One region of the Rahnella sp. 1L-D-7-B-C2 genome, then DNA from elsewhere that is predicted to be linked to it. Evidence: predicted binding sites of a transcription regulator. Region 1 holds the regulator's gene; each other region holds the start of a gene.
The links. Region 1 encodes PhoB, which activates phosphate uptake and scavenging genes when phosphate is short. Its sites were predicted from a motif close to CTGTCATAAAACTGNCNNAT; they were not measured.
Positions count from the first base shown of each region.

Region 2: the regulator PhoB is predicted to act here: its motif matches at 4,059-4,078, upstream of glpT (glycerol-3-phosphate transporter).
Region 3: the regulator PhoB is predicted to act here: its motif matches at 1,714-1,733, upstream of pstS (phosphate ABC transporter substrate-binding protein PstS).

Region 1 covers NZ_JBXAVQ010000007.1:168,739-174,898, forward strand. Annotated here, with positions in the region: gene phoR (phosphate regulon sensor histidine kinase PhoR) at 1-892, opposite strand, end outside; gene phoB (phosphate response regulator transcription factor PhoB) at 914-1,603, opposite strand; gene sbcD (exonuclease subunit SbcD) at 1,821-3,059, shown strand; gene sbcC (exonuclease subunit SbcC) at 3,056-6,160, shown strand, end outside.
Region 2 covers NZ_JBXAVQ010000011.1:59,341-65,500, forward strand. Annotated here, with positions in the region: gene AC0Z7K_RS17085 (zinc/cadmium/mercury/lead-transporting ATPase) at 1-1,934, shown strand, start outside; gene tusA (sulfurtransferase TusA) at 1,938-2,201, opposite strand; gene AC0Z7K_RS17095 (7-cyano-7-deazaguanine/7-aminomethyl-7-deazaguanine transporter) at 2,433-3,104, shown strand; gene AC0Z7K_RS17100 (DcrB family lipoprotein) at 3,259-3,816, shown strand; gene glpT (glycerol-3-phosphate transporter) at 4,208-5,560, shown strand; gene yigL (sugar/pyridoxal phosphate phosphatase YigL) at 5,641-6,160, opposite strand, start outside.
Region 3 covers NZ_JBXAVQ010000004.1:35,146-41,305, forward strand. Annotated here, with positions in the region: gene AC0Z7K_RS08635 (amidohydrolase) at 1-81, opposite strand, end outside; gene pdxR (MocR-like pyridoxine biosynthesis transcription factor PdxR) at 178-1,692, shown strand; gene pstS (phosphate ABC transporter substrate-binding protein PstS) at 1,839-2,879, shown strand; gene pstC (phosphate ABC transporter permease PstC) at 2,974-3,930, shown strand; gene pstA (phosphate ABC transporter permease PstA) at 3,932-4,819, shown strand; gene pstB (phosphate ABC transporter ATP-binding protein PstB) at 4,907-5,674, shown strand; gene phoU (phosphate signaling complex protein PhoU) at 5,685-6,160, shown strand, end outside.

The DNA of each region.
Region 1 (6,160 bases):
GACCGCCACTCAGTGTCTGTACTTCGCGCTCCAGCATCCCGAGCATCACCGGAATATCGACTTTTTCGTGCAAATCCATATTGGCGGAGGCTTCGATTTTTGACAGCGTCAGGAGCTGCTTGACCAGCCCGTCCATGCGTCGCGTTTGCTCTTGCATAGTATCGAGCGCTTTAGTGCGAAACGGCTCTTCCAGCTTGGCATCTTCCATCATTTCCAGGTAGCCCTGCAAAACCGTCAGCGGGGTGCGAAGTTCATGGCTGACGTTGGCGAAGAAGTTACGCCGCGCGCCTTCCAGCTGGCGCATTTGCGTGACATCACGCGCCACCATCAGTAACTGCCCTTCGGAATAAGGCATCACGCGAAATTCGACGTAATGTTCATTATTGAGCTGAAGATTGAGTGCGCGGCTGAAATCACGCGCCTGGATCCAGGCGCGAAATTCCGGATAGCGCAGCAGGTTGAAGATGTGTTGCCCGTTATCTTCCGGCCAGCGGAAGCCGAGAAGCTCCTGCGCCAGACCGTTACACCAGAAAATATTGCCCTCTTCAGTGGTCAGCACCACTGCATCCGGCAACGATTCTGCACCGCTGCGAAAACGTTTAATGAGTTGCCCTAATTCACGGCGGCGACGGCGGTTTCGCATCTGCATCTGGTTCAGCCCGTAGAACAACGGCTCCCAGCTCCAGCGGCCATTTGGCGGGGTGATGCTGCGGTCAAGCCACAGCCAGTGTGAGAGTTTAAGCTGGTTATAATAGTTCCAGCCCAGCGCCGCCAGCAGAGACGCAAAGAGAAGCCAGCCAAAATGGCCGACAAAAATACCGAGAATGATCGCTGGCAGGCAAAACAGAAAAAATTCGCCGGCCAGCCGTTTCCATGACAAACGTTCTAACACACAGATTCTCCGCTGTGGGGACTAATAACGCGTTGAAAAACGGTATCCCGTGCCACGGACAGTCTGGATCATTCTGTCATGTCCACTGGTTTCCAGCGCTTTGCGTAAACGACGAATATGCACGTCTACCGTGCGATCTTCCACATAAACGTTAGTGCCCCAGACGTTATTGAGCAACTGTTCGCGGCTGTAAACGCGTTCGGAGTGGGTCATAAAGAAATGCAATAACTTGAACTCGGTCGGCCCCATGTCGAGCGCCTGCTCATTGGCCATCACGCGGTGAGAGGAAGGATCGAGCGTCAGACCCTGCATGTCGATCACCTCTTCCACCGCCATCGGTGAAATACGGCGCATCACAGCTTTAATACGGGCAACCAGTTCTTTAGGAGAAAACGGTTTAGTAATGTAATCATCGGCACCCACTTCGAGGCCACGCACCCGGTCCTCTTCTTCACCGCGTGCAGTCAGCATCATCACCGGAATTTCGCGGGTCAGGGCTTCACGTTTAAGATGTTTGATAAACTGGATCCCGGACCCTCCCGGTAACATCCAGTCGAGCAGGATAAGCTCAGGATAAGGCTCGACCAGTTGGCCAATCGCGGAATCAAAATCTTCAGCTTCTACTGCCTGATAGCCATTTTGTTCCAGTACAAAACACACCATTTCACGGATTGGAGCTTCGTCTTCAACCACCAATATACGTCTAGCCATCGTAGGTCCTGCCAATAGGTTAGCGATCTTTTATTTGATTGCGGGCGCCATTATGCGTCAGTTTTGTGACAGATTTATGAATAGAAAGGATGGTCTATTACACCGCACTTTGACAGCCATCTTGCTGAAATTCGCCTGATTTTTCTGGGGACATCGTCCCCCGACGGCGTTTATACTTTGCGCCATTGTTACCGTCTAGCGAATCACCGGGAGTTTCATGCGCCTGATCCACACTTCAGACTGGCACCTTGGCCAGTACTTCTTTACCAAAAGCCGCGCCGCCGAGCATCAGGCCTTTCTGCGCTGGCTGACGGAACAGGTGGAAACTCATCAGGTCGATGCCGTGATTGTGGCGGGCGATATTTTCGATACCGGCTCGCCACCAAGCTATGCGCGGGAATTGTATAACCGCTTCGTGGTGGAATTACAACACACCGGCTGCCAGCTGGTAGTGCTGGCCGGTAACCACGATTCGGTCGCCACGCTCAATGAATCGAAAGAACTACTTTCCTGCCTCAACACCCGCGTGATCGCTACCGTCGGTGAAGACTTGTCTGAGCAGGTTTTGGAATTAAATCATCGTGATGGCTCGCCCGGCGCAGTGCTTTGTGCGATCCCGTTCTTACGCCCGCGCGATTTGATAGCCAGCCAGGCCGGTCAGTCCGGCAGCGACAAGCAGCTGGCGTTGCAGGAAGCCATCGCTGCCCATTATGACGCTTTATATCAGGCGGCACAGGCGAAGCGCGACCAGCTCGGCGTCCCGCTGCCCATCATCGCCACCGGCCATCTGACCACCGTCGGCGTCAGCACCTCGGATTCCGTTCGCGACATTTATATAGGTACTCTCGATGCCTTTCCGGCACAGGCATTTCCGCCGGTCGATTACGTCGCACTCGGGCATATTCACCGCGCCCAGTGCGTGGCGAAAACCAACCATATCCGTTACAGCGGCTCGCCGATTGCGCTGAGTTTTGACGAACTCGGCAAAGCCAAAAGCGTATTTATGCTCGATTTTACGGGTGCAACGCTGAACAGCATCGAAACGCTGGAAATTCCGGTATTTCAGCCGATGCAGATGATCAAAGGCCCGCTGGCCGAAATAGAAAAACAACTGATGCAGTTCAGCGATGGCGATACCACCAAACCGGTCTGGCTGGATATAGAAGTCGCGACGCAGGATTACCTCAGCGACATTCAACGGCGGATCCAGGCGCTGACCGCTGAACTGCCGGTGGAAGTCGTACTGCTGCGCCGCAGTAAAGAACAGCGCATTAACAGCATTGAACAACAGGAAAAAGAAACCCTCAGCGAGCTGAGCGTGAGCGATGTCTTCGAGCGGCGGCTGTCGCTGGAAGCGGACACTGACGAACAGCGTCAGGCACGGATGCGCACGCTGTTTGCGCAGGTGGTCGATGAGGTCACCAGCGGTCATCACGCAGAGGACGCCACACAATGAAAATTCTCAGCCTGCGTTTAAAAAATCTAAACTCGCTGGAAGGCGAATGGAAAATCGACTTCACCGCTGAGCCTTTTGTCAGCAACGGATTATTCGCTATCACCGGCCCGACCGGCGCGGGAAAAACTACCCTGCTCGATGCCATCTGTCTGGCGCTGTATCACCAGACGCCGCGTCTGAACGTCACCCCCAGCCAGAACGAACTGATGACCCGCCACACCGCCGAATCACTGGCCGAAGTGGAATTTGAAGTGAAAGGCATTGGCTACCGTGCCTTCTGGAGCCAGCGCCGGGCGAAAAACTCACCGGACGGCAATTTACAGGCACCGAAAGTCGAGCTGGCATTGCTGGCGGACGGCAAAATTCTGGCGGATAAAGTACGCGATAAACTTGACACGATTGCCGAACTGACCGGGCTGGATTTTGGCCGTTTCACCAAATCGATGATGCTGTCACAGGGACAATTCGCCGCCTTTCTCAATGCCGATGCCAATGACCGCGCAGAATTGCTGGAAGAACTTACCGGCACGGAAATCTACGGCCTCCTGTCTGAACGCGTGTTCGAACAGCATAAAGAAGCGCGCGTAGCGCTCGACGGTTTACATCAGCGCATGGCTGGTATCGAACTGCTCAGCGAAGAACAGCGTCAGGCGCTGGAAACGCAGCTTAAAGAACTCAACGCGCAGGAAATCAGCCTTAGCCAGCGGGCGCAGCAGCGTCAGCAGGATCTTAACTGGCTGCAACACTGGCAGCAGGTGCAGCAAAAACATCAGCAATCAGTGCAACAGCTGGCAGCGACGGAGCAGGAAATGGCGCAGGCTGCGCCGCAGTTGCAGCAGCTTGCACTCAGCGAACCGGCGGAAAAACTCCGTTCACGTCTTAACGATCGCCAGCGCTGCCAGCAGGAAACACTGAATCTGCAACAGCAGACCGCGCAGCTGATCCAGCAGCAGGAACACCAGCTGGCGCAGATGACGCCGCTGAAGCAGGCCGCAGAACAGGCGCAAAGTGCGCGCCAGAAACAGGTGGAAGAACAGCGACAGCAGCAGACACTCATTGAAGAGCAAATCCTGCCGCTGGATAACAGCATCGCCCAGTGGCGGAAAGCGCAAACCGATACGCAACAGTCATTGAATGACGTACAGAAACAGGTCAGCGAGCAAAATCTCGCACTTGAACAGCTGACCGCCGAACGTCAGAAGCTTGAAGAGCAAAGCCGCCAGCACCAGACGCGGCACACTGCCCTGACCGAGGCGCTGACCGTGCAGCAACAACGTCAGGCAGCGCTGGAAAATCAGCATCCGCTGGCGGTGTTGCAGAAACGGCAGGCTGAACTGACACACCTGCGACCGGTACGCCAGCAGCTGTATTCGCTCGCGCAACTTTATCCTCCACTGAACCGCCGGGTGGTGCAGCAAAATGCCGATTTCACACAGATCCAGACGCAGGTCTTGCAGGAAGAACAGCGACTGGGCGCGATCCGTCTGCAATGTCAGAAGCAACTGGAACATCTCAATGACGTCAAAGCCCGCCTGAAAAGTGAAGAGCTGATCGTCAGCCTCACCGCCGAGCGCGCGAATCTGCAAAGTGGTAAGCCGTGCCCGTTGTGCGGGTCGACGTCGCATCCGTCGGTGGAAAGCTATCAGGACGTGAAACCGTCAGAAACCGCGCAGCGCGTCGAGAAAATGCAGGCCGAATTCGATACGGCAAAAACCAGCGGCATTGAGCTGGCGGCGAAGATTAAAAACCTGAAAGAGCAGCAGACGCGCCTGCAAACCCAGCTGGAGCAGGATCAGCAACAGCTGAATGCGCAACTCGAGAGCTGGCAGCAACTGAGCGCGCCGCTGAATCTGACCTTCGTATTGCAGGATACGGATGCCGTTCAGCAATGGCTGGCGGAACGCGATCGCGAAGAGCAACAGTCCCAGGATCTGCTGGGTGAGCATGAACAGCTGGCGCGGGCGTTGCAACAGGCGAAAGATGCACTGAATGATGCCGTGAATGAGCAGCAAAAAGTGCAGCAGCAGACTGCCCTGCTGACCGAACGCTTTACGCTTATCGGGCAAAGTCAGGTCAAACTTCAGGAACAGATGGAGCACTTGCAAAAGCAGTTTACCGAGGGTGAGAAAACGCTGGCAGAGCTGAATGCGCAGCGTCGCAGTCTGTTCGGCGATCGCCAGATTGCGCAGGTTCGCGAGCACTTACATCAGCAGCAACTGGCCGCAGAGAAAGCGGTCAGCGACGCAGCCGAAGCACTGAACAAAGCGCAGGAACAGCGCGATAAACTGGCCGGTCAGCTGGCCAGCACGCAGCAGCAACATCAGCAGGCTACGGAACGTCTGCAACAGGCTGAAAATGAGTGGCAACTGGCGCTGGCCGCCAGCGAATTCTCTGACGAAGAGGCGGTGAAACTCGCCCTGCTCGATGACGGGCTGCGTCAGCAACTCCAGCTGCAAAAAGAACGTCTGCAACAACAGCTGGCGAAGGCCCAGGCGCTGCTGAGTGATGCCGGTGCGACGCTGGAAGCTCACGGTCTGGCGCGCCCTGCGCATCTGCGCGAGAGCGAAATCGACCTCACCCAGCTCACCGCAGAACAGGCGACGCTGGCGCAACAGCTGAAAGCGTTACAGCAGCAGCTCGGTGAAGTCAGCAATCAACTGAAATTCGATAAAGAACGGCACAGCGGGCAACAGGCGTTGATCGGTCAGATTGCACAGACACAGCAGACCTGCGACGACTGGGGCTATCTCAACCAGATGATCGGCTCCAGCGACGGAGCGAAATTCCGCAAATTCGCACAGGGGCTGACACTGGATCATCTGGTGTATCTGGCGAACCGTCAGCTGGAAAAACTGCACGGCCGCTATCTGTTACAGCGTAAAACCAGCGACGCGCTGGAGTTACAGGTAGTCGATACCTGGCAGGCCGATGCGGTTCGCGATACCCGTACGCTCTCCGGCGGTGAGAGTTTCCTCGTGAGTCTGGCACTGGCGCTGGCGTTGTCCGATCTGGTCAGCGACAAAACCCGCATCGATTCGCTGTTCCTCGATGAAGGTTTCGGCACGCTTGACGCCGACACGCTGGACACCGCCCTCGACGCC
Region 2 (6,160 bases), on a different contig from region 1:
CGCAAAACGTTCTGCGTGCCGTCACCGGCGCAGGTTTTACCCTGCAATCTCTCGATAAAACTCAGAACGCCCCCGCGCAGGAAGCGTCCCGGCTCAAAGAGTATATGCCGCTGATCGCCCTTTCCACGCTGATGTTACTGAGCTGGATCCTCGATATTTTCAATCTGCAGGCCGGTGAAATGGCGTTTATCGCCACCACGCTGGTCGGCCTGTGGCCAGTGTTGCGTCAGGCGATCCGCCAGACACGTTCCGGTTCGCCTTTTGCCATTGAAACGCTGATGAGCATCGCCGCGCTGGGTGCGCTGTTTATCGGCGCCACCGCTGAAGCTGCGATGGTATTGCTGCTGTTTATGATCGGTGAACGCCTCGAATCCTTTGCCGCCAGTCGCGCGCGCAGCGGGGTGAAAGCACTGATGGCGCTGATTCCGGACACCGCCGTACGGGTCATTGATGGCAAAACCGAATCCGTGCCGGTCGCCAGTCTGCGTCCCGGCGATATTATTGAAATCGCCGCCGGAGGGCGTCTGCCTGCCGATGCGATTTTGCACAGCGCCGCCAGTTTTGATGAAAGCGCGCTGACCGGAGAATCGGTGCCCGTTGAGCGCCAGCCTGGCGAAAAAGTCCCTGCGGGCAGCCTGTGCGTCGATCGTCTTGCTCGTCTGGAAGTCGCCTCCGCACCCGGCAACAGCGCTATTGACCGCATTCTGCAACTGATCGAAGAAGCCGACGAGCGCCGCGCGCCGATCGAGCGTTTCCTCGATACCTTCAGCCGTTACTACACCCCGATTATCATGCTGCTTTCGCTGCTGGTCATTATCATTCCGCCGCTGGCGATGGGGCTTTCGTGGGAAACATGGATTTATCGTGGCCTGACGTTACTGCTGATCGGCTGCCCGTGTGCGCTGGTGATTTCGACGCCTGCGGCGATTACGTCCGGACTGGCGGCAGCCACGCGTCAGGGTGCGTTAATCAAAGGCGGTGCAGCGCTGGAACAACTGGCGCTGATCGAAACCGTGGCGCTGGATAAAACCGGCACGCTCACCGAAGGTAAACCGGAGGTCACCGGCGTGTTGGTGCTGAACGGCGCCAGCGAAGGCGAAGTGCTAAGCCTCGCCGCTGCGGTCGAAGAAGGTTCACATCACCCGCTGGCTCAGGCGATTTTAGCCCGCGCGAAAGCCCATAATCCGCTGCCAATCACCGCACAGGATCGCCGGGCACTGGCGGGTTCCGGCGTGGAAGGGATTGTCTCCGGCAGAAAGATTCAGGTGCTGGCACCGAAACGCGTGGAAGAAAGCGCGCTGAGTGCGGACGCCACAACGCAAATCGCCGGGTGGGAATCCGCCGGTAAAACTGTGGTCGTGGTAATGCAGGACGCGCAGGCTATCGGTCTGGTCGCGATGCAGGATCGCCTGCGCGATGATGCCATCGACGCGTTGCGCAGTCTGAAAGCGCTCGGCGTATCGGCAGTGATGCTGACCGGCGATAATCCGCGTGCGGCCAAAACTATTGCTGACCGGCTGGGCATCGATTTTCGTGCCGGTTTATTGCCTGCCGATAAAGTCTCTGCGGTCACTGAGCTGAACGCAGTGAAACCGGTGGCGATGGTCGGCGACGGCATCAACGATGCGCCGGCGATGAAAGCCGCAACAATCGGAATTGCGATGGGCAGCGGCACCGACGTGGCGCTGGAAACCGCCGATGCTGCGCTGACGCACAACCGCCTGAGCGGGCTGGCGCAGATGATCAGCCTGTCGCGCGCCACGCGGGCGAACATCCGTCAGAACATCACCATCGCGCTGGGGCTGAAGGCAATTTTTCTGGTCACCACCATTATGGGGCTGACCGGCCTGTGGCTGGCGGTGCTGGCAGATTCGGGCGCAACGGCACTCGTCACTGCCAACGCCCTGAGACTGTTGCGCAATAAATCGCGCTGAGGATTATGGGCGGGTCTCGCTGATCCGCCCTTTGCACAGCAGATAACGGTAAGGCAGGCTGTCGGTATCAGACGCTAACAACGTGTGTTCCATAAAGCGGCAGAAGCCAGGAATATCGCGGGTGGTTGCCGGATCATCGGCGACGATCAGCAATGTTTCACCGTCTTTCATGGTGCGTACTGCTTTACGAACCATCATTACAGGTTCCGGGCAACGCAGGCCCAGTGCATCAAGCTGATGGTCCGGGTTGATAAAGGGATCGGTCATTTCGTTTCTCAACATTTTCAGCGGCAATGCGCGATTGTACGGTAATGGGCCACAGTTTAACCCGCTGGTTTTCTCACGCAACCTGCGCAAACCGTTGCGCTATAATTAACCACCGGATCTGTTGCGCAAACGGTGCGCAACAGATACTATGCGCGCCGCACCGGAAATACCGGTGTGAAAGAAAAGACACTCTTGGGTTCCCTCACCCCAATTCACTAAAAAGGTCACATCATGTATTCCTTTACTGCTCAACAGCGGTTTTCCGCGTTGATATGGCTATCGCTTTTTCACATCGCCATCATTACCTCCAGTAATTATCTGGTTCAGTTACCCGTATCCATTTTTGGTTTCCACACCACCTGGGGCGCATTCACATTTCCGTTTATTTTTCTGGCCACCGATCTGACCGTGCGAATTTTCGGCGCACCGCTGGCGCGACGGATTATTCTTTCCGTGATGGTACCTGCACTGGCTATTTCCTACGTGATTTCCGCCCTGTTCTTTGAAGCGCAGTGGCAGGGCGTCGGCGCACTCAGCAGCCTGAACATCATGGTGGCACGCATTGCGACCGCAAGCTTTATGGCGTATGTGCTGGGGCAAATTCTCGACGTTCACGTCTTCAACCGCCTGCGCCAGAACCGCCGCTGGTGGATAGCACCGGTCGCCTCGATGTTTCTGGGAAATATCAGCGATACGCTGTCGTTCTTCTTCATCGCGTTCTACAAAAGCACCGACGCTTTTATGGCCGAACACTGGGTGGAAATCGCGCTGGTGGATTACACGTTCAAAGTGCTGATCTGTCTGGTGTTCTTCCTGCCGATGTACGGCGTACTGCTGAACATGCTGCTTAAGAGTCTGTCCGCTCAGGGAAATCACACTCCGTCGGCCATGCGTGCGCACTAGCGGCTAACAAGGGGCTTTCGCCCCTTTTCAGATCCGCCTTCCCCAAAACAAAAATCGCGCCATAATCTGACTTGCATTTGCGGCGTGAATAGGTTGCCATAAGGCCGTTAAGTCAACATCTAAGCCTGATAAACAGGCCACTTAAGGAAGACCGATGCGTAACTTCGCTAAAATGATGGGAATGGCAGTACTGGTCGCCGGTCTGGCGGCGTGTGACGGTAAAACTACTGACGCACCGGCAGCGGATAAAGCAGCAGCCGCGGCGACAACCACCGCGCCAGTCAGCCTGCTGGATGGAAAAGTCACCTTCTCCCTGCCGCAGGGAATGAGCGACCAGAGCGGTAAGCTGGGCACTCAGGCAAACAATATGCACGTGTACGCCGACAGCACCGGTCAGAAAGCGGTGATTGTGATCCTCGGAGATAACACTACCGAATCGCTGGAAACGCTAACTGCCCGTTTGCAGGATCAGCAAAAAGCCCGCGATACCAACCTGCAAGTCGTGACGAATAAATCGATTCAGGTTAACGGCCAGACGATGCAACAGTACGACAGCGTGATCACCTCTGCCGGTCAGAAAGCTTATTCGTCTATCGTGCTGGGCAAAGTAGACAGCCATCTGCTGACGCTGCAAATTACCCTGCCGGCTGACAATCAGCAACAGGCGCAGGCGGATGCTGAAGCTATTATTAATACCCTGAAAGTTCAGTAATCTTTGCTTTCAGCGGCACTCTCAGGCGGAGCTTTGGCTCCGCTTTTTTGTTGCTGATCTGCCAGGTTTGGCACCTCAACGCGTTGCCCACACCGTTGAAATGGGTTTTTTCGCTCACATTCGAAGGGAAACGCGCGCGATCACGTTAACGGCCGGGATACCCATCAAAAATGTGATTCAACCACAGATTCCGCCCTTCTGACGTTTCATTTTGTTACTCAATATCGCAAAATCCGCCTCCTTAGTCATAAAACTGTAACAATTCTGTCATCTATCACAGTTCATAGGCGCTCTGCCCGTTAGCATGATGTTCGTTTTGGAACATAACGGCACTGCCCTTTGTCAGTGGCTCATGATGAGTCAGACCTGATTTATGCCATTGGAGGCATGTATGCTCAGTATCTTCAAACCCGCGCCACACAAAGCGCCCGTGGATGAAAGCCACGTCGATCCGCTCTACCGCCGTCTCCGCTGGCAAATCTTCATGGGGATTTTCTTCGGTTACGCGGCTTACTATCTGGTGCGCAAAAACTTCGCACTGGCCATGCCTTATCTCATCGACCAGGGCTTTTCGCGCGGCGATCTGGGTTTTGCGCTTTCCGGGATTTCCATCGCTTACGGTATCTCGAAATTCATTATGGGTTCGGTCTCTGACCGCTCTAATCCGCGCGTCTTCCTGCCTGCGGGCCTGATCCTCGCCGCCGCTGTCATGTTGTTTATGGGATTTGTGCCATGGGCAACCTCCAGCATCGCCATCATGTTCGTGCTGTTGTTCCTGTGCGGATGGTTTCAGGGCATGGGCTGGCCGCCGTGCGGACGCACCATGGTTCACTGGTGGTCACAGAAGGAGCGCGGCGGAATTGTCTCGGTGTGGAACTGCGCGCATAACGTCGGCGGCGGCATTCCTCCGTTGCTGTTCCTGCTGGGGATGGCGTGGTTTAACGACTGGCATGCGGCGCTGTATATGCCCGCTTTCGGCGCGATCCTGCTGGCGGTGTTTGCCTTCATGGCTATGCGCGATACTCCGCAGTCCTGCGGTCTGCCGCCTATCGAAGAATACAAAAACGATTATCCGCCGGATTACGTGAAAGAATCCGCCGAGCAGGAGCTGACGGCGAAGCAGATCTTCATGCAATACATTTTGCCGAACAAACTGCTGTGGTACATCGCGCTGGCGAACGTGTTTGTTTACCTGCTGCGCTACGGCATTCTCGACTGGTCGCCGACCTACCTGAAAGAAGTGAAGCACTTCGCGTTGGATAAATCCTCGTGGGCGTATTTCCTGTATGAATATGCGGGTATACCGGGGACGCTGCTGTGCGGCTGGATGTCTGACAAAGTGTTCAAAGGCAACCGCGGCGCGACCGGCGTGTTCTTCATGGTGCTGGTGACCATCGCGACTGTTGTTTACTGGCTGAACCCGGTCGGCAATCCGGGCATTGATATGGCCTGTATGATCACTATTGGCTTCCTGATCTACGGCCCGGTAATGCTGATTGGCTTACATGCTCTGGAACTGGCACCGAAGAAAGCGGCGGGTACGGCGGCGGGCTTTACCGGATTGTTTGGTTATCTGGGCGGCTCGGTTGCGGCAAGTGCCATCGTTGGTTACACCGTGGATTACTTCGGCTGGGATGGCGGCTTTATCGTGATGATTGCCGGATGTGTGCTGGCGGTTCTGCTGCTGGTATTAACCATGCTCAGTGAGAATAAGCACAAAGCGCAACTGGCGAAAAATGCCTGATTCCTACTGATATGACACATAGCAAAAAGGCACCAACGGTGCCTTTTTCATTTACTGATCAACGTACTTCACAGTCTGAATTATTCCGACAGATACATTTTGCGCAGATAATGCGGCACCGCATCGTCGGCGTTAGAACCGATGATTTCCGCATCCGGCATCGCTGCTTTCAGGCGCGGCAGAGAGCCGCTCATCAGACAGCCTTTTCCGGCCATGCTCAGCATCTCAAGGTCATTGAGACCATCGCCAAAGGCGATACAATCTTTCAGCGTGTAACCCATCAGTTTCGACACGTATTCCAGCGCATGTCCTTTCGATACGCCGCCCGCCATGACTTCCAGACAGACCGGCAGCGAGAAGCTGACGTTTACACGATCGCCCCAGCGTGCGTTGATCGCTTCTTCCAGTGGCAGCAGTTTCTCGTGATCTTCGCAGGTGAAATAGACTTTGCAGATGCCGTCGGTTTCCAGCAGACCCGGCTCGTACAGCTTGTATTTGAACACGGATTCGCGGAAGAAATCGTCCTGATCGGCGCGGTCACGGTTCATGTACCAGTCGTCGTTACGGTAAACGTTGGTCAAAATATCCGGATTATTGTGC
Region 3 (6,160 bases), on a different contig from region 1:
CACATGACTTGCTTCCGGTTGAGAAGGACACATGGTGATGATTTTTTTGGCCGAGTAAATCACAGTAGTTGGAGCAGACATAAATAATCCTCGCAGAGATGGAGTCCCTTTGGTTGCGCAAAAAAAAGCATATCCATAGGGTTTAACATTATGGAGCTATGCTATTCCTGGTATTGGATGTATAAAAGAGCCAAAACACCCCTATATAAAGGTGCCAATTTGCCCGCTTCCTTACCTTTTGAAATTACCGGACTGACCCTAAAGCCTGGACGAAAGCTATCCATACAGCTTTATGACGCATTGCGTGAATTGATTATAGGGAACCCGAGAAGCAGCGGGGTGAAACTTCCTGCCAGCCGCGAGCTGGCGGAAATGCTCGATATCTCCCGTAACACGGTGGTTAACGTCTATGAACGCCTGTTCGCTGAAGGTTTTATCGAAACGCGGGTGGGTGATGGTACCTACGTCGCGCAGCTACACTCGCCGCCGAAAACCTTGCACCCCGGCGATAACTCCATGGCTGAGCCGCAACTGCACATTGGTTACCGCCTGCCCATGGCGTCGTTGTTCAACCAACACCGTATCCACGAAGGAGTGCCCAAAGCATTCCGTATTGGTATGCCGGCAATAGATCTTTTTCCTTTTGATATCTGGAGCCGGTTGCAAACCCGCTTCTGGCGCAGTGAACCGATGTCCCATATGGGTTATGGGCATCCTGCGGGGGAGCCGCAGTTGCGGGAGCTGATTGCGCAATATTTGCGCCATTCCCGTGGTTTAAAGTGTGATCCTTCACAAATCGTCATAACGCTGGGCGCGCAACAGGCGATTATGATCTGCTCAGCATTATTGTTACGCCCCGAAGATGAAGTCGTCATTGAAAACCCCTGCTACTGGGCTGCCGCAGGGGCATTCTCCTGCCTGGGTGTCAAAATGCATGGGATAGGAGTCGATGAGGAGGGACTACAGACCGGGCATTTACAACAGATCCCCAAAGCGCGTATGGCCTATGTCAGCCCGTCCTGTCAGTATCCGACGGGAGCGACGCTCTCTATGGCGCGCCGGATGGAGATTCTGCAATGGGCAGAACAGAACAAAGCCTGGATTATTGAAGATGATTACGATGGAGAATACCGTTACAGCGGTACGCCACTCACTCCTTTGGCGGCTATCGATCAGAGCAACCGGGTGCTGTATATCGGTTCTTTCTCTAAGGTAATGTATCCGGGATTGCGTTTAGGTTATCTGGTGGCACCGAAGCAGCTGGTGGAGCAATTTTTGCTGGTGCGCACAATGGCCAGTCGTCAGCCACCGATGAATGACCAGATGGCAATGGCACTTTTCCTTAGCGAAGGGCATTTCCAGCAGCACAGCCGCCGAATGCGGCGCGCAGCGCTGGCCCGGCGCAATGCCTTGCTCGACGCCTGGAACCAGCATCTCGGCCACATTGGTCACATGCCGCAGGTCTCCTCCGGTCTGCATGTCACCATTCGTTTAGCGAACCTTGAAACAGAACAGCGTTTAATTGCACAGGCACTCTCTGTGGGTATTGAAATCACACCACTCAGCGCTTCGTGGCTGCCTGACAGCTCAGAGGAACAAACGGGACGCTATGGGCTGGTGCTGGGTTTTGCTTGTGTAAAAGTCCCCGATATTGTTCTGGCCGTCGAAGCCTTAAAGCGCGCATGGCAATAGCGTTTGCCTAAATGGCGACCTCTGTCATAAAACTGTCATATTACGTACATTTTACTGTCACCAAACTGTCCTATTTTCCTCCTGTGCCAAACACTTTAATTAACGTCGACATAAGTCGGGAAGTTTAAAACCACCAGGAGTGGAACATGAAATTGATGCGTAACACCGTCGCCGGTCTTGTAGCAGCGACTTTTTCCCTCACAGCAATGTCTGCTTTCGCTGCCTCTAACCTGACTGGCGCTGGCGGTACCTTCCCTGCACCTGTTTACGCTAAGTGGGCGGATGCTTATCAGAAAGAAACTGGCAATCAGGTTAACTATCAGGGTATCGGTTCTTCCGGCGGCGTGAAACAAATCATCGCCAAAACCGTTGATTTCGGCGCGTCCGACGCCCCGATGAAAGAAGAAGATCTGAACAAAAACGGCCTGTTCCAGTTCCCTACCGTGATCGGTGGCGTGGTACTGGCTGTGAACATCCCTGGCATCAAATCCGGTCAGCTGACGCTGGACGGCGCAACGCTGGGTGATATCTACCTCGGTAAAATCAAAAAGTGGAACGACGCGGCGATCACCAAGCTGAACCCGGGCGTGAAACTGCCAGACACCAACATCGCGGTTGTTCGCCGTGCTGACGGTTCCGGTACCTCTTTCGTGTTCACCAGCTATCTGGCGAAAGTGAACAACGAGTGGAAAGAGAAAATCGGTTCCGGCTCTACCGTTAACTGGCCTACCGGTCTGGGCGGTAAAGGTAACGACGGCGTGGCCGCATTCGTACAGCGTCTGCCAGGCTCAATCGGCTACGTAGAATACGCTTACGCAAAACAAAATAATCTGGCTTACACCAAACTGGTGGATGCCGACGGCAAAGCTATCACCCCGACTGAAGAATCCTTCAGCGCAGCGGCTAAAGGCGCTGACTGGAAGAGAACCTTCGCTCAGGATCTGACCAATCAGAAAGGTGATAACGCGTGGCCAATCAGCTCCACCACCTTCATCCTGATTTATAAAGACCAGCAAGATGCAACGAAAGGCGCTGAAGTACTGAAGTTCTTCGACTGGGCTTACAAAAACGGTAACAAGCTGACGACCGATCTGGATTACGCCGCACTGCCTGATTCTGTGGTTGAACAGATCCGCGCAGCATGGAAAACCAATATTAAAGATTCCAGCGGCAAAGCACTGTACTAGGATCTGACCTTCCGTCTGATATAGAGTACAAGTCTTCTGCTTCATTCCCTCTCCGGCCGGGGAGGGAATTAAATCTGAATTAAAAGAGAGTGGTATGGCTGAATACAAGCCGGCTATTAAGGCACCAAGCAAAAACGGTGACATCATCTTTGGCGCGCTGGTTAAACTGGCAGCGCTGATCGTGTTATTAATGCTGGGCGGTATTATCGTCTCGCTGTTTATTGCTTCTTTACCGAGCATTGAAAAGTTCGGTTTATCCTTCCTCTGGAATAAAACCTGGGACGCCCCGAACGAGCAGTTCGGCGCACTGGTGCCGATTTACGGTACCGTCGTAACCTCGATTATCGCCTTGCTGATTGCTGTACCGGTCAGCTTTGGTATCGCGTTATTCCTCACCGAACTGGCACCGAACTGGCTGAAACGTCCGCTGGGCATCGCCATTGAGCTGCTGGCGGCTATTCCCAGCATTGTTTACGGCATGTGGGGTTTATTCGTTTTTGCACCGCTGTTTGCCCAATACTTCCAGACGCCGGTCGGTGACGTACTGTCCGGCATCCCGATTGTTGGCGCCCTGTTCGCCGGCCCCGGATTTGGTATCGGTATTCTGGCTGCGGGTGTGATCCTCGCCATCATGATCATCCCTTACATCGCCTCGGTAATGCGCGACGTGTTCGAGCAAACGCCGGTGATGATGAAAGAGTCCGCTTATGGCATCGGTTGTACGACGTGGGAAGTGATCTGGCGCATCGTGTTGCCGTTCACTAAAAACGGCGTGATTGGCGGTGTGATGTTAGGGCTGGGACGCGCGTTGGGTGAAACCATGGCCGTGACCTTTATTATCGGCAACACCTACCAGCTCGACAGCGTCTCGCTGTACATGCCGGGCAACAGTATTACCTCAGCGCTGGCTAACGAATTCGCCGAAGCTGAAGCCGGTCTGCACACCGCCGCGCTGATGGAACTGGGCCTGATTCTGTTCGTGATTACTTTTATCGTTCTGGCGCTGTCGAAAGTGATGATCCTGCGTCTGGCTAAGAAAGAGGGCCGTTAAGATGACGACACTCGAAATGCAAAGCACCCCTGAACTGCTGGAGTCGCGCCGTAAACGTCAGGCATGGCGTCGCCAGAAAAATCGTCTGGCGCTGCTGGTTTCAATGATGACCATGGCGTTCGGTTTGTTCTGGCTGGTGTGGATCCTGTTTACCACCGTGGTGAAAGGCGTCGACGGAATGTCACTGGCGCTGTTCACCGAGAATACTCCGCCACCGAATACGGCGGGCGGCGGTCTGGCGAACGCCATCGCGGGCAGCGGATTACTGATTTTGTGGGCGACCGTGATCGGTACGCCACTGGGCGTGATGGCGGGGATTTATCTGGCTGAATATGGCCGCAAATCCTGGCTGGCGGAGTTCATTCGTTTCATCAATGACATTCTGCTTTCCGCGCCTTCTATCGTCGTCGGCCTGTTTGTGTACACCATTATGGTAGCAAAAATGGGGCACTTCTCCGGCTGGGCGGGCGTCCTGGCGCTGGCGCTGCTGCAGATCCCTATCGTTATCCGTACCACTGAAAACATGCTCAAACTGGTGCCGGACAGCCTGCGCGAAGCGGCTTACGCACTGGGTACGCCAAAGTGGAAGATGATCTCTGCCATCACGCTGAAAGCGTCGGTGTCCGGCATCATCACCGGTATCCTGCTGGCAATTGCCCGTATCGCCGGTGAAACCGCGCCGCTGCTGTTCACGTCACTCTCCAACCAGTTCTGGAGCACCGACATGATGCAGCCGATTGCCAACCTGCCGGTGACTATCTTCAAGTTTGCGATGAGCCCGTTTGGCGAGTGGCAACAACTGGCGTGGGCGGGCGTGCTGCTGATTACTCTGTGCGTGCTGCTGCTGAACATTCTGGCGCGTGTGATTTTCGCGCAGAAGAAACAATAATTCATGATTGACGGTAGCCGATAACGGCTGCCGTCACTGTTTTCCCGGCGTCGCGATGCGGCGCACGAATAAGAGAGATGTCTGAGAATGACTGACGCATCCAACAGCAAGATTCAGGTACGCGATCTGAACTTTTATTACGGCAAATTCCACGCGCTGAAAAATATCTCCCTGGATATTGCCAAGAACGAAGTGACCGCCTTTATCGGTCCGTCCGGCTGTGGGAAATCCACGCTGCTGCGCACGTTTAACAAAATGTATCAGCTGTATCCTGAGCAACATGCAGAAGGCGAAATCCTGCTCGATGGCGAAAATATTCTGGTCGATAAACAAGATATCGCCCTGCTGCGCGCCAAAGTCGGCATGGTGTTCCAGAAGCCAACGCCATTCCCGATGTCGATTTACGACAACATCGCGTTTGGTGTGCGTCTGTTTGAGAAGCTTTCCCGTACCGATATGGACGAACGCGTGCAGTGGGCGCTGACCAAAGCGGCGCTGTGGAATGAGTCCAAAGACAAACTGCATCAGAGCGGCTACAGCCTCTCCGGCGGCCAGCAACAGCGTCTGTGTATCGCGCGCGGTATCGCGATCCGCCCTGACGTGCTGCTGCTCGACGAACCTTGCTCGGCGCTGGACCCGATTTCCACCGGCCGTATTGAAGAGCTGATCACTGAACTGAAATCCGATTACACGGTAGTGATTGTGACGCACAACATGCAGCAGGCTGCGCGTTGTTCAGACCGCACTGCGTTTATGTATCTGGGCGAACTGATCGAATACAGCGACACCGATTCGCTGTTCACTTCGCCAGCGCGTAAACAGACTGAAGATTACATTACTGGCCGCTACGGTTGAGGTAAGAAAAATGGATAACCTGAACTTAAACAAACATATTTCCGGCCAGTTCAACGCAGAGCTTGAGCACATCCGCACCCAGGTGCTGGCGATGGGCGGTCTGGTTGAACAGCAACTGACGGATGCTATTACCGCGATGCACAATCAGGACGCGGAGCTGGCGCAGCAGGTCATCAAAGGCGATGACAAAGTGAACATGATGGAAGTGGCGATCGACGAAGCCTGCGTGCGCATTATTGCCAAGCGCCAGCCGACTGCCAGCGACCTGCGTTTAGTCATGGCTATTATCAAAACCATTTCCGAGCTGGAACGTATCGGCGACGTGGCGGATAAAATCTGCCGTACCGCGCTGGAGAAATTCTCGCATCTGCATCAGCCATTGCTGGTCAGCCTGGAATCACTGGGCCGCCACACCGTGCAGATGCTGCATGACGTACTGGATGCGTTCGCGCGCATGGATCTGGACGAAGCGGTACGTATTTACCG